Regions from separate parts of the Cypionkella sinensis genome, predicted to be linked through region 2. Evidence: riboswitches for the same ligand, from Rfam matches in the RefSeq annotation. Region 2 holds a riboswitch; each other region holds the start of a gene.

Region 1 (3,266 bases), 1.2 Mb from region 2:
CCCAGTTTCGCAGCGAAGGACCCCCGATATGAGCAAACCAAAACTTCGCATTGGTCTGATTGGCACCGGCTTTATGGGCAAGGCGCATGTGTTTGGTTTCACCTCTGCCCCGCGGGTGTTTGAACTGCCGTTCGATCTGGAGCTGCACACTATCGCCGACATCACCCCGGATGCCGCTGAGCGCGCGCGTGTGACGCTTGGCTTTGCCCATGCTACCGCCGACTGGCGCACGATCATGGCGGACCCTGCGGTTGATCTCGTGTCGATCACCGCGCCCAACGCCTTGCACAAGGAAATGTCGCTGGCAGCCATCGCAGCCGGAAAGCATGTGTATTGCGAAAAGCCGCTTGCGCCGATGGCGGCGGATGCGCTGGAGATGACGCTGGCCGCCGAAGCAGCGGGGGTGAAAACCCAAGTCGGCTTCAACTATCTGTGCAACCCGATGCTGGCACTGGCGCGGGAAATGATTGCGGCGGGCGAATTGGGTGAGATTCGCGGCTATCGAGGCCTGCATGCCGAAGATTACATGGCCGACGCCAACGGTCCCTACACCTTCCGCCACGACCCCGCAGGCGGCGGCGCTTTGGCCGATATCGGCAGCCACGCGCTTGCCACCGCCGAGTTTCTCTGCGGCCCGATCAGCCGCGTGATGGGCGATGTTGTGACCATGATCGCCGAGCGCCCGGATGGCCGCGGCGGTCGCAAGGCGGTGATGGTGGATGACGTGGGCCGCGCCTTTCTGCGCTTTGAAAACGGCGCCACGGGCAGCATCGAGGGCAACTGGATCGCCACAGGCCGCAAGATGCAGCACGATTTTGAGGTCTATGGCACCAAGGGTGCACTGGCCTTCAGCCAGGAACATTTCAACGTCCTTAATTACTTCAGCACTACTGACGCCAAAGGCCGCCAAGGCTTTCGCCGCATCGAGGCCGGGCCAGATCATGCACCCTATGGTCTGTTCTGCGTCGCCGCAGGCCATCAGATTGGCTTCAACGACCTGAAGGCAATCGAGGTCGCAGGCTACATCAATGCCATCGCAGGCAAAGCGCCCGAGCCGTTCAACTTTCGCAAGGGTCTGCGGATTCAAAAATTGGTCGAAACCATTCACGCCTCATCCAAGGCTGGGGCATGGATGGATATCGCCTAAGGCGCAAAAGCGCCGCCGCCTGTCGCTGTTCGCATTGACAGCGGCGGGCAAATCCCGCTTCATGCCCGCGATGGTTTCGGCAGACGCAAAGTCGCGCCGGATGAAAAGGGAATACGGTGTGGTGTAGGCAAAAGCCGCCAAATCCGTGACTGCCCCCGCAACTGTAAGCGGTGAGCGAACCTGCAAAGTCCACTGCCCCAAAGGGGTGGGAAGGCGCAGGCCAGCCACGACCCGCGAGTCAGGAGACCTGCCATCATAGCCGAAACAATCATCCGGGCGGGGTGCCTGGGGAAGGATGCTATGATTGAACTGCAAGGGCCTGCGCAGGCCCAAGACCCTGCCATGCGGCAGAGCGCAAAACGCCATCAAATTCTGGTCTGCCAAACCTGTCGGCACAAGGACAGCCCGTGTTTCCCCGGCCTTGCGCTGTTGGAAAAGCTGCGTCTGGCGGTCAGCGAGGCCAAAGGGCTGGGGGAGGATTTCGAGATTTCCGGCACCGCCTGCATGGCGGGCTGTGATCGGCCCTGCACCGTGGCTTGGCGCGCGACGGGCAAGGCCACCTGGCTGTTCGGCGATATCGACCCGGACGCCGATATTGACGCGCTGGTCGATTTTGCCACGCTTTATCAACGGCTTGACGATGGCTGGTGCCGCGCCGCTGATCGTCCCGGCAAACTCGCGACATCGACGCTCGCCCGTATTCCCGCCGCGCTGATCGTTACCGCCGAGGGTCAGTTGCAATGACCGGACCTATTCTGGAAGCGCGCAATCTGTGTTGGGGGCCGCCGCGCCGCCCCGATATCTTGACCGACATCAGCTTTGCCATGGCCGAGGGCGAGGTGATGGCGATCTGCGGTGCAAACGGGGCGGGGAAATCCTCGCTTCTGCGTCTGCTTTATCGCTATGTGCCCCCCCGCAGTGGCACGGTCAGCCTGATGGGTCGCGATCTTTGGCTGCATACGGCGCGCGAAACTGCCCGCACCGTGGCAGCGGTGCTGCAAGAACAGCCGACCGACTTTGCCCTGACCGCACGGCAGATCGTGGCGCTGGGCCGTCTGCCGCATCGGGCAGGCTTTGCCAGTGCGGCGCTGCGCGACACCGAGGTCGTCAGCGCGGCCTTGGAGCGGCTGGATCTGGCGCGCTTTGCCGATATGCCGTTTGGCACGCTGTCGGGCGGCGAGAAGCAACGTGTCATGGTCGCCCGTGCGCTGGCGCAGGAACCGCGCGTGCTGATTCTGGATGAGCCGACCAACCATCTGGATATCCGCCACCAGCTTGAACTGCTGGCGCTGCTGCGCGGCCTTGGCCTGACGGTGATCTGCACCCTGCACGACCTGACCCTGGCCGCGCAGTTTGCCGACCGCGTGCTGGTTCTGGCCGATGGCCGGGTGCTGTCGGATGGCCCCCCTGATCTGGCGCTGTCCGAGCATCACATCGCCACCGCCTTCAATGTCACCGCCCGCGTGGACCGCTCTGGCCCCGCGCCGCGCTTCTCTTTTCATCTGTAGGAAAAACCATGAAATACGCTCTGATCGCCCTGTTGCTCTCTGCAACCTCGGCTGCCGCCTTTCCCGTCACGGTGAAAAGCTGCAACCGCGATGTCACCTTTGACGCCGCCCCGAAGGCTGCGATTTCCAACGATGTGAACCTGACCGAGATGATGCTGGTGCTGGGCCTGCGTGATCACATGGTCGGCTACACTGGCATTTCCGGCTGGAAAACGCTTGATCCCGAAATGCGCGAAGGCGTGGCCGAACTGCCCGAGCTTTCCGCGAAATATCCCAGCAAGGAAGTTCTTGCCGGGGCGGATGCCGATTTCTTCTTTGGCGGGTGGAACTATGGCATGAAGGTTGGCGGCGAAGTCACCCCTGAGACGCTGGAGCCTTTGGGCATCAAGACCTACGAGCTGACCGAAAGCTGCATCTTCGTCGGCCCCAAGGCGAAAAGCAGCATGGATGACATGTATAACGACCTGCTGAACCTTGGCCTGATCTTTGGCGTCGAAGACAAGGCAAAGGCGCTGGTCGAAGGTTACAAGGCGCAACTGGCCGAGGCTACCAAGGGCGTTGATCACAGCAACCCCCTGCGCGTGTTCGTCTATGACAGCGGCGAAGACACG
Region 2 (3,266 bases):
CGGCGTTTTCCTTTGTCTATCCGCACCTTCTCGCCGGTTGGCGCGCCGCAGGGGCCACGATCCTGCCATTCTCCCCCCTCGCCGACGAAGGCCCCGATCCCACGGCGCAGGCCTGCTGGCTGCCCGGCGGCTACCCGGAATTGCACGCAGGCAAACTCGCCGCGGCACAGAATTTCCGCGCCAAACTGCGCGCCTTTGCCGAAACCAAACCCGTGCATGGCGAATGCGGTGGCTATATGGCGATGGGCGCGGGCCTGATCGACGCGCAGGGTCTGCGCCACGAAATGGCGGGCCTTCTGGGCCTCGAGACCAGCTTTGCCAAGCGCCGGATGCATCTGGGCTACCGCATCGCCGCCACCCATGCGCCCTTTGCGGGCCATGGCGCGGGCGCGCGCCTGCGCGGCCACGAGTTTCACTATGCCACCATCGCAGCACAACCCGATGCCCCCCTTGCAGAAGTCCGCGATGCCACCGATACAGCAGTGCCTGAAACCGGCTCCATGCGGGTGCAACCGGGTGGTGGTCAGTCCTCTGGCACCTTCTTTCATCTGATCGCAGAGGCGACATGAGCGGTTTTGTATCTTTTGTATCCTCTGGCCCCGGCGACCCGGAGTTGCTGACGGTGAAGGCCGTGCAGCGCTTGGCCGCCGCCGAGGTGGTGCTGTTTGATGATCTGTCCTCGGGGCCGATCCTTGGCCATGCGCCGCAAGCCGATCTGATCGCGGTGGGCAAGCGGGCAGGGCGACCCTCGCCCAAGCAAGATCATGTCAGCCGTCTGCTGGTCGATCACGCTTTGGCCGGGCAAAAGGTGGTGCGGTTGAAATCCGGCGACAGCGGCATGTTCGGGCGGCTGGAAGAAGAGATCGTGGCCCTGCAAGCCGCTGGCATCCCTTACGAAATCATTCCGGGTGTCACCTCGGCCTCTGCCGCTGCCGCAGCCTACGGCATCCCGCTGACCCGCCGCCTGACCGCGCGCCGCGTGCAGTTCATCACCGGGGCCGATGTCACCGGCGGCCTGCCCGAGACGACCAACATGGCCGCTCTGGCCGATCCGATGGCGACCACGGTGGTATATATGGGCCGGCGCACCTTCGCCGCCTTGGCCGCCAAACTGATCGCCCACGGCCTGCCCGCCGAGACGCCCGCGCTGCTGGCCGAGGCCGTCTCGACCCCCGATCAACAGATCACCCGCCACACGGTTGAAAGCCTCGTCGCGCATTTGCAAGACGCCCAAAGCCCACATCCGGCGCTGATCTTCTACGGCCCCTTGGCCGATTTTGCGGGCCAGAATGCCGACGACCCTGGGGCCGCACCTTAACCGAAACGGTCCCGATTTTGGCGTGCCACCACAACATATTGTGGTATTTCGTGGAAAATCCGCTGAAGACCACAAGTCATTCCCAGCGGGGAAGGGGCATCTTGCCCCAGATGGCTCATGCTTGCGCATGGCACGGGCCCTGACCGCGCCCCATGTCGTGCAACGGTCGCGAAAAGACGCATTTCTGCTTGCGCAAACCCAAGCTGCAGTGCCAAGTGAACATGCAAGGTGTCCTGAAAACGCAAAGCGTCTGGACTGAAACGAGAATGGGGAAAGGGTGGACCAATCGGCACCCCAAGCCCCAGCCGCCCCCGCGACTGTATGCGGAGAGCGTGCTTCCAATATGCCACTGGCCGCAAGGCTGGGAAGGCGGAAGCCCGCATCGACCCGCGAGCCAGGAGACCGGCCCTGCAAAGAAACGCAAAAAACCGTCGGGTGTGACGGGATGGAGAGTAACATGCATATCGAACCGGGCCTCGTATCCGAGGCCAAACTGGCGTTGTCCTATGCCACCGCCGCCACCGCTGCCGCCTATGCGGGCAAACTGGCGTTTGACGATCTGAAGCAGCGCGGGCTGGTGTCCCTGTCGGCACGCGTGGCGCTTTGCACGGTGCTGGTTTTCGTGTTCTTCGAAGTGCTGCCGCATTTCCCGATTGGCGTCTCCGAGGTGCATCTCATCCTTGGCTCGACCCTGTTTCTGGTGTTTGGCGCCGCCCCTGCGGCCCTTGGCCTGATGATGGGCCTGCTGATCCAAGGCCTGTTCTTCGCCCCGCAAGACGTGCCGCAGTATGGCATGAACTTGACCACCCTGCTGGTGCCGCTGTTCGCGCTGCAAGCACTGGCCACCAAAGTGATCCCGACCAAAATGGCCTATGTCGATCTGCAATACCGTCAGGCCCTGATGCTGTCGACCGCCTATCAGGGCGGCATCGTGGCATGGGTGGCGTTCTGGGCGGTCTACGGCCAAGGCTTCGGCGCGGCCAATCTGGCGGCCATCGGCAGCTTTGGCTTCTCGTATATGCTGGTCATCCTGATCGAGCCTGTGGTCGACCTGGGCGTGCTGGCGCTGGCAAAACTGGGCCGCGCCTCCAGCCTGACCACCCCGCGCCTGCACACGGCCTAAGGGCGTTCAACTGGCCGCGATGGCTCTGGTCGCGCGGCTCAGAAGGCTTTAGAGATCAACGCGCCGGTCCTTGGGGTCGGCGCGTTTGCTTTGGGGGGCTGCGATGTTTGACCTGACCTTGATCGGTATCGGCACCGGCAACCCGGATCATCTGACCCTGCAAGCGATCAAGGCGATCAATGCTGCCGATCTGATCCTGATCCCCCGCAAGGGCGAGGGCAAGGCAGATCTGGCCGAACTGCGCCTTGCGATCTGCCGCGATGTCCTGACCAACCCCGCCACCCGGATCGTCGAGTTCGACCTGCCGGTGCGGGATGAGACCATCCTTGATTACAAGGCCCGGGTAGAGGATTGGCACGACCGGATTGCAGGCGTCTGGAAGGCGGCGATGGGGGATGCTGCCCAAGTGGCGCTGCTGGTCTGGGGCGACCCTAGCCTGTACGATTCCACCCTGCGGATCGCGGCACGGCTGGCACCGGATCGGGTGCAGGTGGTGCCGGGGGTGACGTCTATTCATGCCCTGACAGCCGCGCATGGCATCGCCCTGAATGAGATCGGCGCGCCCTTTGTGGTGACAACCGGGCGAAGGCTGCGGGATGAGGGGTTCCCTTTGGGCGTCGATACGGCGGTGGTGATGCTGGACGGGGAGTGTTCGTTTCAGGCGCTGGACCCGGCAGGGCTGCATATCTGGTGGGGGGGGTATGTGGGGATGGCCGAGCAGGTCATCGTCGAGGGGCCGCTGGCCGAAGTGGGCGCGCAGATCGTGGCCCTGCGGGCAGCCGAGCGGGCGCGGCATGGCTGGATCATGGACATCTATCTGCTGCG
Region 3 (3,266 bases), on a different contig from region 2:
CGGCCCATAAGCCTTGATCATCATCCCCGGACGCAAGTTATCCAGCATCCAACGCGTGCCAACAGACGTGCTTTGCGCCTTCACCGTGATGGTGATCGACAGGGGCCGCGACGGCGAGGACGACAGCGTATAGGTCCGCTGCACATTGCCGCCCGGAACTGGCAAGTCCAAAGTTATGAACTGCCCCGGCTGATAATCAAACCACGCCCCATTCGGCGCGCGGAAGGCAAAGGTAGCGGTGTCGTCATTCTCCGGCACCACCATTGAACATTCCAGCATCTGGCTGTCGTTCCACGGCTCGGCAGTCCAGTTGGCACGCGTTTTCGCCATGATCTACTCCGCCGCCAAGGCGGGCTTCGGCGCCATCCGCTCGGTCATCACGTTGCAATACCAGTCAATGAACTGGATCACGCCTTCTTCCTGAAACGTCGAATAGGGCCCCGGCTCATAAGCAGGTGAAAGAATGCCCTTCTGGTTTTCCTCGACCACCAGACGATCTTCGTCATTGGTGTGCATCCAGACCTCGGTCAGCCGGTTCAGATCGTAATCCACGCCTTCCACCGCATCCTTATGCACCAGCCAAGTCGTCGTAACCTGCGTTTCGGTGGCCGAGATCGGCAGCACCCGGAAGGTGATCGCATGATCGCCCAGGAAGTGATTCCAAGTGTTCGGGTAGTGATAGAACAACAGCGTGCCCGCATCATTGAACGGCATCGCGCCCATCCGCTTGGCCACCGCCGCCTTGGTATCCATCGTATAGCTTTCGGCGTTGTTCAACAAAGGCACCCGCGCCAACCGCCACTGCATCGCTTTGTCATGGGTGAAGCGCGACGGCAGGCCTGCAGCCTCACACCGGGTCCAATGCGCCAGAATCTCGCCGCTGGCCTCATTCGGGCCATTCATCGCCGCGATTTTCGGATTGTCGCTGAACGTCCTGCACAAAGACGGATGCGAGCCGCCACAATGATAGCATTCGCGGTTATTCTCGATCACCAGCTTCCAGTTGCCATTCTCGACGATGGTCGAGCTGAACGCCACCTTGGCATCCTTCAACCCCGAAGGGGCAAGGAACCCCGGCATGGTCTTGGCCAGTTCGGCAATCGGCGGCGGCACTTGCGCAAGGCAGATAAAAACCATCCCGCCCAGATCGACGCAATGCACCTTCTTCAAGCCATGCTCGGCGGGGTTGAAGCCTTCCTGCATGTCGCGGGCATATTGCAGCTTGCCGTCCAGATCATAGGTCCATTGGTGATAGGGGCAGACGAGTTTCGGCGAAGACCCGGTTTCTTTGGCGCACAGCCGCTGGCCGCGATGGCGGCAAACGTTATGAAACGCCCGGATCATGCCATCGTTGCCGCGCGTGATCACCACCGGATAGGCACCGACCTGCATGGTCATGAACGCGCCCGCTTTCGGCAGAGATGCAGCAGGGGCGGCAAACAGCCACTCGCGATACCAGATCTGCTCCAGATCGGCGGCATAAACCCCGTCATCGCAATAAAGCGCATGGCTCAGGGCATAATCCTTGCGGCGGGCAAGCAGTTCGGAATGGATTTCGGCTGAATTAAGCATCTGGCACCTCATGAGTCCCCGCCTCCCGCGCGGACAGTTGTGTTGGCAAACCGGACGCATCCGGCTGGGCTGATCTTTCGGGGCAAGGCTGGTTTCCGGGCTGCGAAATCGGGACTTTCACCCCCAGCGCGACACCTTCCCAAAGCTTGCGCCTCAGTGGCCTCCTGTCACGCCTTTAACTTCATCACCGTTGCGGGGGCAGCGCCGGCATTACACCGGCTTCCCAATTCTCCATCCTTGCGAATGGCACCTTACAACGCTCATAAATCACGGCCCCGCATGTCGGGATAGATCATTTACGACCTCTGCCGATACATCAAAGACCTTGCCATAAATCCCCGCCGATCCAAAGCAAGAAGCCCGATTCGCAGGCAGAAAATCAGCCGCAAAACTCGTGACGTTTTTCAGACCATCCCGCGCGCCTGATCCCGCAGAATCGTCGACCTGCATCGGTAAGTGTTGCTGATTTCGATCCCGGAAAAACCAAAGGCCCAACCGTTTCCGGTCGGGCCTTAAGGTGTGGTGGTGAGCCGGACGGGACTCGAACCCATGACCCGCTGATTAAAAGTCAGCTGCTCTACCAACTGAGCTACCGGCCCACAACTGCCGCGCTGATTAGGGGGCGGGGCGGATGGGGTCAAGGGGCAAAACGCCGCCCTCTGGCAAAAAGCTGCGGCGCGGCGTATATGCGGGCCATGGAAAACCGCAAAGCACCAAGCCAGATTGCCTTTATGAAGATGCACGGAGCCGGAAACGACTTTGTCATCATCGACTCACGCGGTCGCGATACCGTCGTGACCGCCAAACTGGCACAAGCTTTGGGCGACCGCCACCGTGGCACGGGCTTTGACCAACTGGCCGAGATCAGCGATTCGCAAGACACCGATTTCACCTTGGATTTCTGGAACAGCGACGGCTCCCGCGCCGGGGCCTGCGGCAACGCCACCCGCTGCGTGTCCGATTACATGATGCACGAACTTGGCAGCGACGCCCTCAGCCTCACCACGCAACGCGGCACCCTGCATGCCAAACGCCTGCCCGATGGCCGCGTCTCGGTGAACATGGGCCACCCGCAGCGCGATTGGTCCGAGATCCCGCTGTCCCACGCCGTCGATACCTTAAACCTGCCGCTGCCCGGCACCCCCGCCGCCGTGGGCATGGGCAACCCACATTGCGTGTTCTTCGTCAAAGACGCCGAAGCGGTTGACCTGCCCGCCGAAGGCCCCGGCATCGAACATCACCCGCTGTTCCCACAGCGCACCAATGTCGAATTCGCCCATCTCATCGCCCCCGACCATCTGCGCATGCGGGTGTGGGAGCGTGGCGCAGGCATTACCCTCGCCTGCGGTTCCGGCACCTGCGCCACCGTCGTAGCCGCCCATCTGCGCGGCCTCACAGGGCGCGCGGTGACGGTCGAGGCTGACGGCGGCACCCTGCAGGTCGATTGGCGCGACGACGGCGTCTGGCTGACCGGCCCCACCGCCCACGTGTTCAGCGGCACCCTGACCCCCGCCTTTCTGGCCGCGCTATGAACGCCGCCCCACCGATCTTCGCCACCCTCGGTTGCCGCCTGAACGCCTATGAAACCGAGGCGATGAAGGAACTCGCCGCCGCCGCAGGTGTCGAAGGTGCTGTCGTGGTCAACACCTGCGCCGTCACCGCAGAGGCCGTGCGCCAGGCCAAACAGGAAATCC

Evidence for each region. Region 2 has a riboswitch for cobalamin ahead of ACFOGH_RS09215 (energy-coupling factor ABC transporter permease). Riboswitches for the same ligand answer to the same signal wherever they lie in the genome.
Region 1: another riboswitch for cobalamin. It lies ahead of ACFOGH_RS15095 (DUF1636 family protein); the one in region 2 lies ahead of ACFOGH_RS09215 (energy-coupling factor ABC transporter permease).
Region 3: another riboswitch for cobalamin. It lies ahead of ACFOGH_RS18310 (aromatic ring-hydroxylating oxygenase subunit alpha); the one in region 2 lies ahead of ACFOGH_RS09215 (energy-coupling factor ABC transporter permease).

The regions. Positions count from the first base shown of each region.
Region 1 covers NZ_JBHRTO010000001.1:3,048,535-3,051,800, reverse strand. The annotation lists gene ACFOGH_RS15100 (Gfo/Idh/MocA family protein) at 29-1,147, shown strand; cobalamin riboswitch at 1,202-1,416, shown strand; gene ACFOGH_RS15095 (DUF1636 family protein) at 1,448-1,891, shown strand; gene ACFOGH_RS15090 (ABC transporter ATP-binding protein) at 1,888-2,655, shown strand; gene ACFOGH_RS15085 (ABC transporter substrate-binding protein) at 2,664-3,266, shown strand, end outside.
Region 2 covers NZ_JBHRTO010000001.1:1,850,641-1,853,906, reverse strand. The annotation lists gene ACFOGH_RS09225 (cobyrinate a,c-diamide synthase) at 1-569, shown strand, start outside; gene cobA (uroporphyrinogen-III C-methyltransferase) at 566-1,318, shown strand; cobalamin riboswitch at 1,528-1,743, shown strand; gene ACFOGH_RS09215 (energy-coupling factor ABC transporter permease) at 1,776-2,441, shown strand; gene cobF (precorrin-6A synthase (deacetylating)) at 2,545-3,266, shown strand, end outside.
Region 3 covers NZ_JBHRTO010000002.1:660,317-663,582, forward strand. The annotation lists gene ACFOGH_RS18305 (2Fe-2S iron-sulfur cluster-binding protein) at 1-330, opposite strand, end outside; gene ACFOGH_RS18310 (aromatic ring-hydroxylating oxygenase subunit alpha) at 334-1,572, opposite strand; cobalamin riboswitch at 1,642-1,841, opposite strand; tRNA gene ACFOGH_RS18315 (tRNA-Lys) at 2,096-2,171, opposite strand; gene dapF (diaminopimelate epimerase) at 2,268-3,104, shown strand; gene mtaB (tRNA (N(6)-L-threonylcarbamoyladenosine(37)-C(2))-methylthiotransferase MtaB) at 3,101-3,266, shown strand, end outside.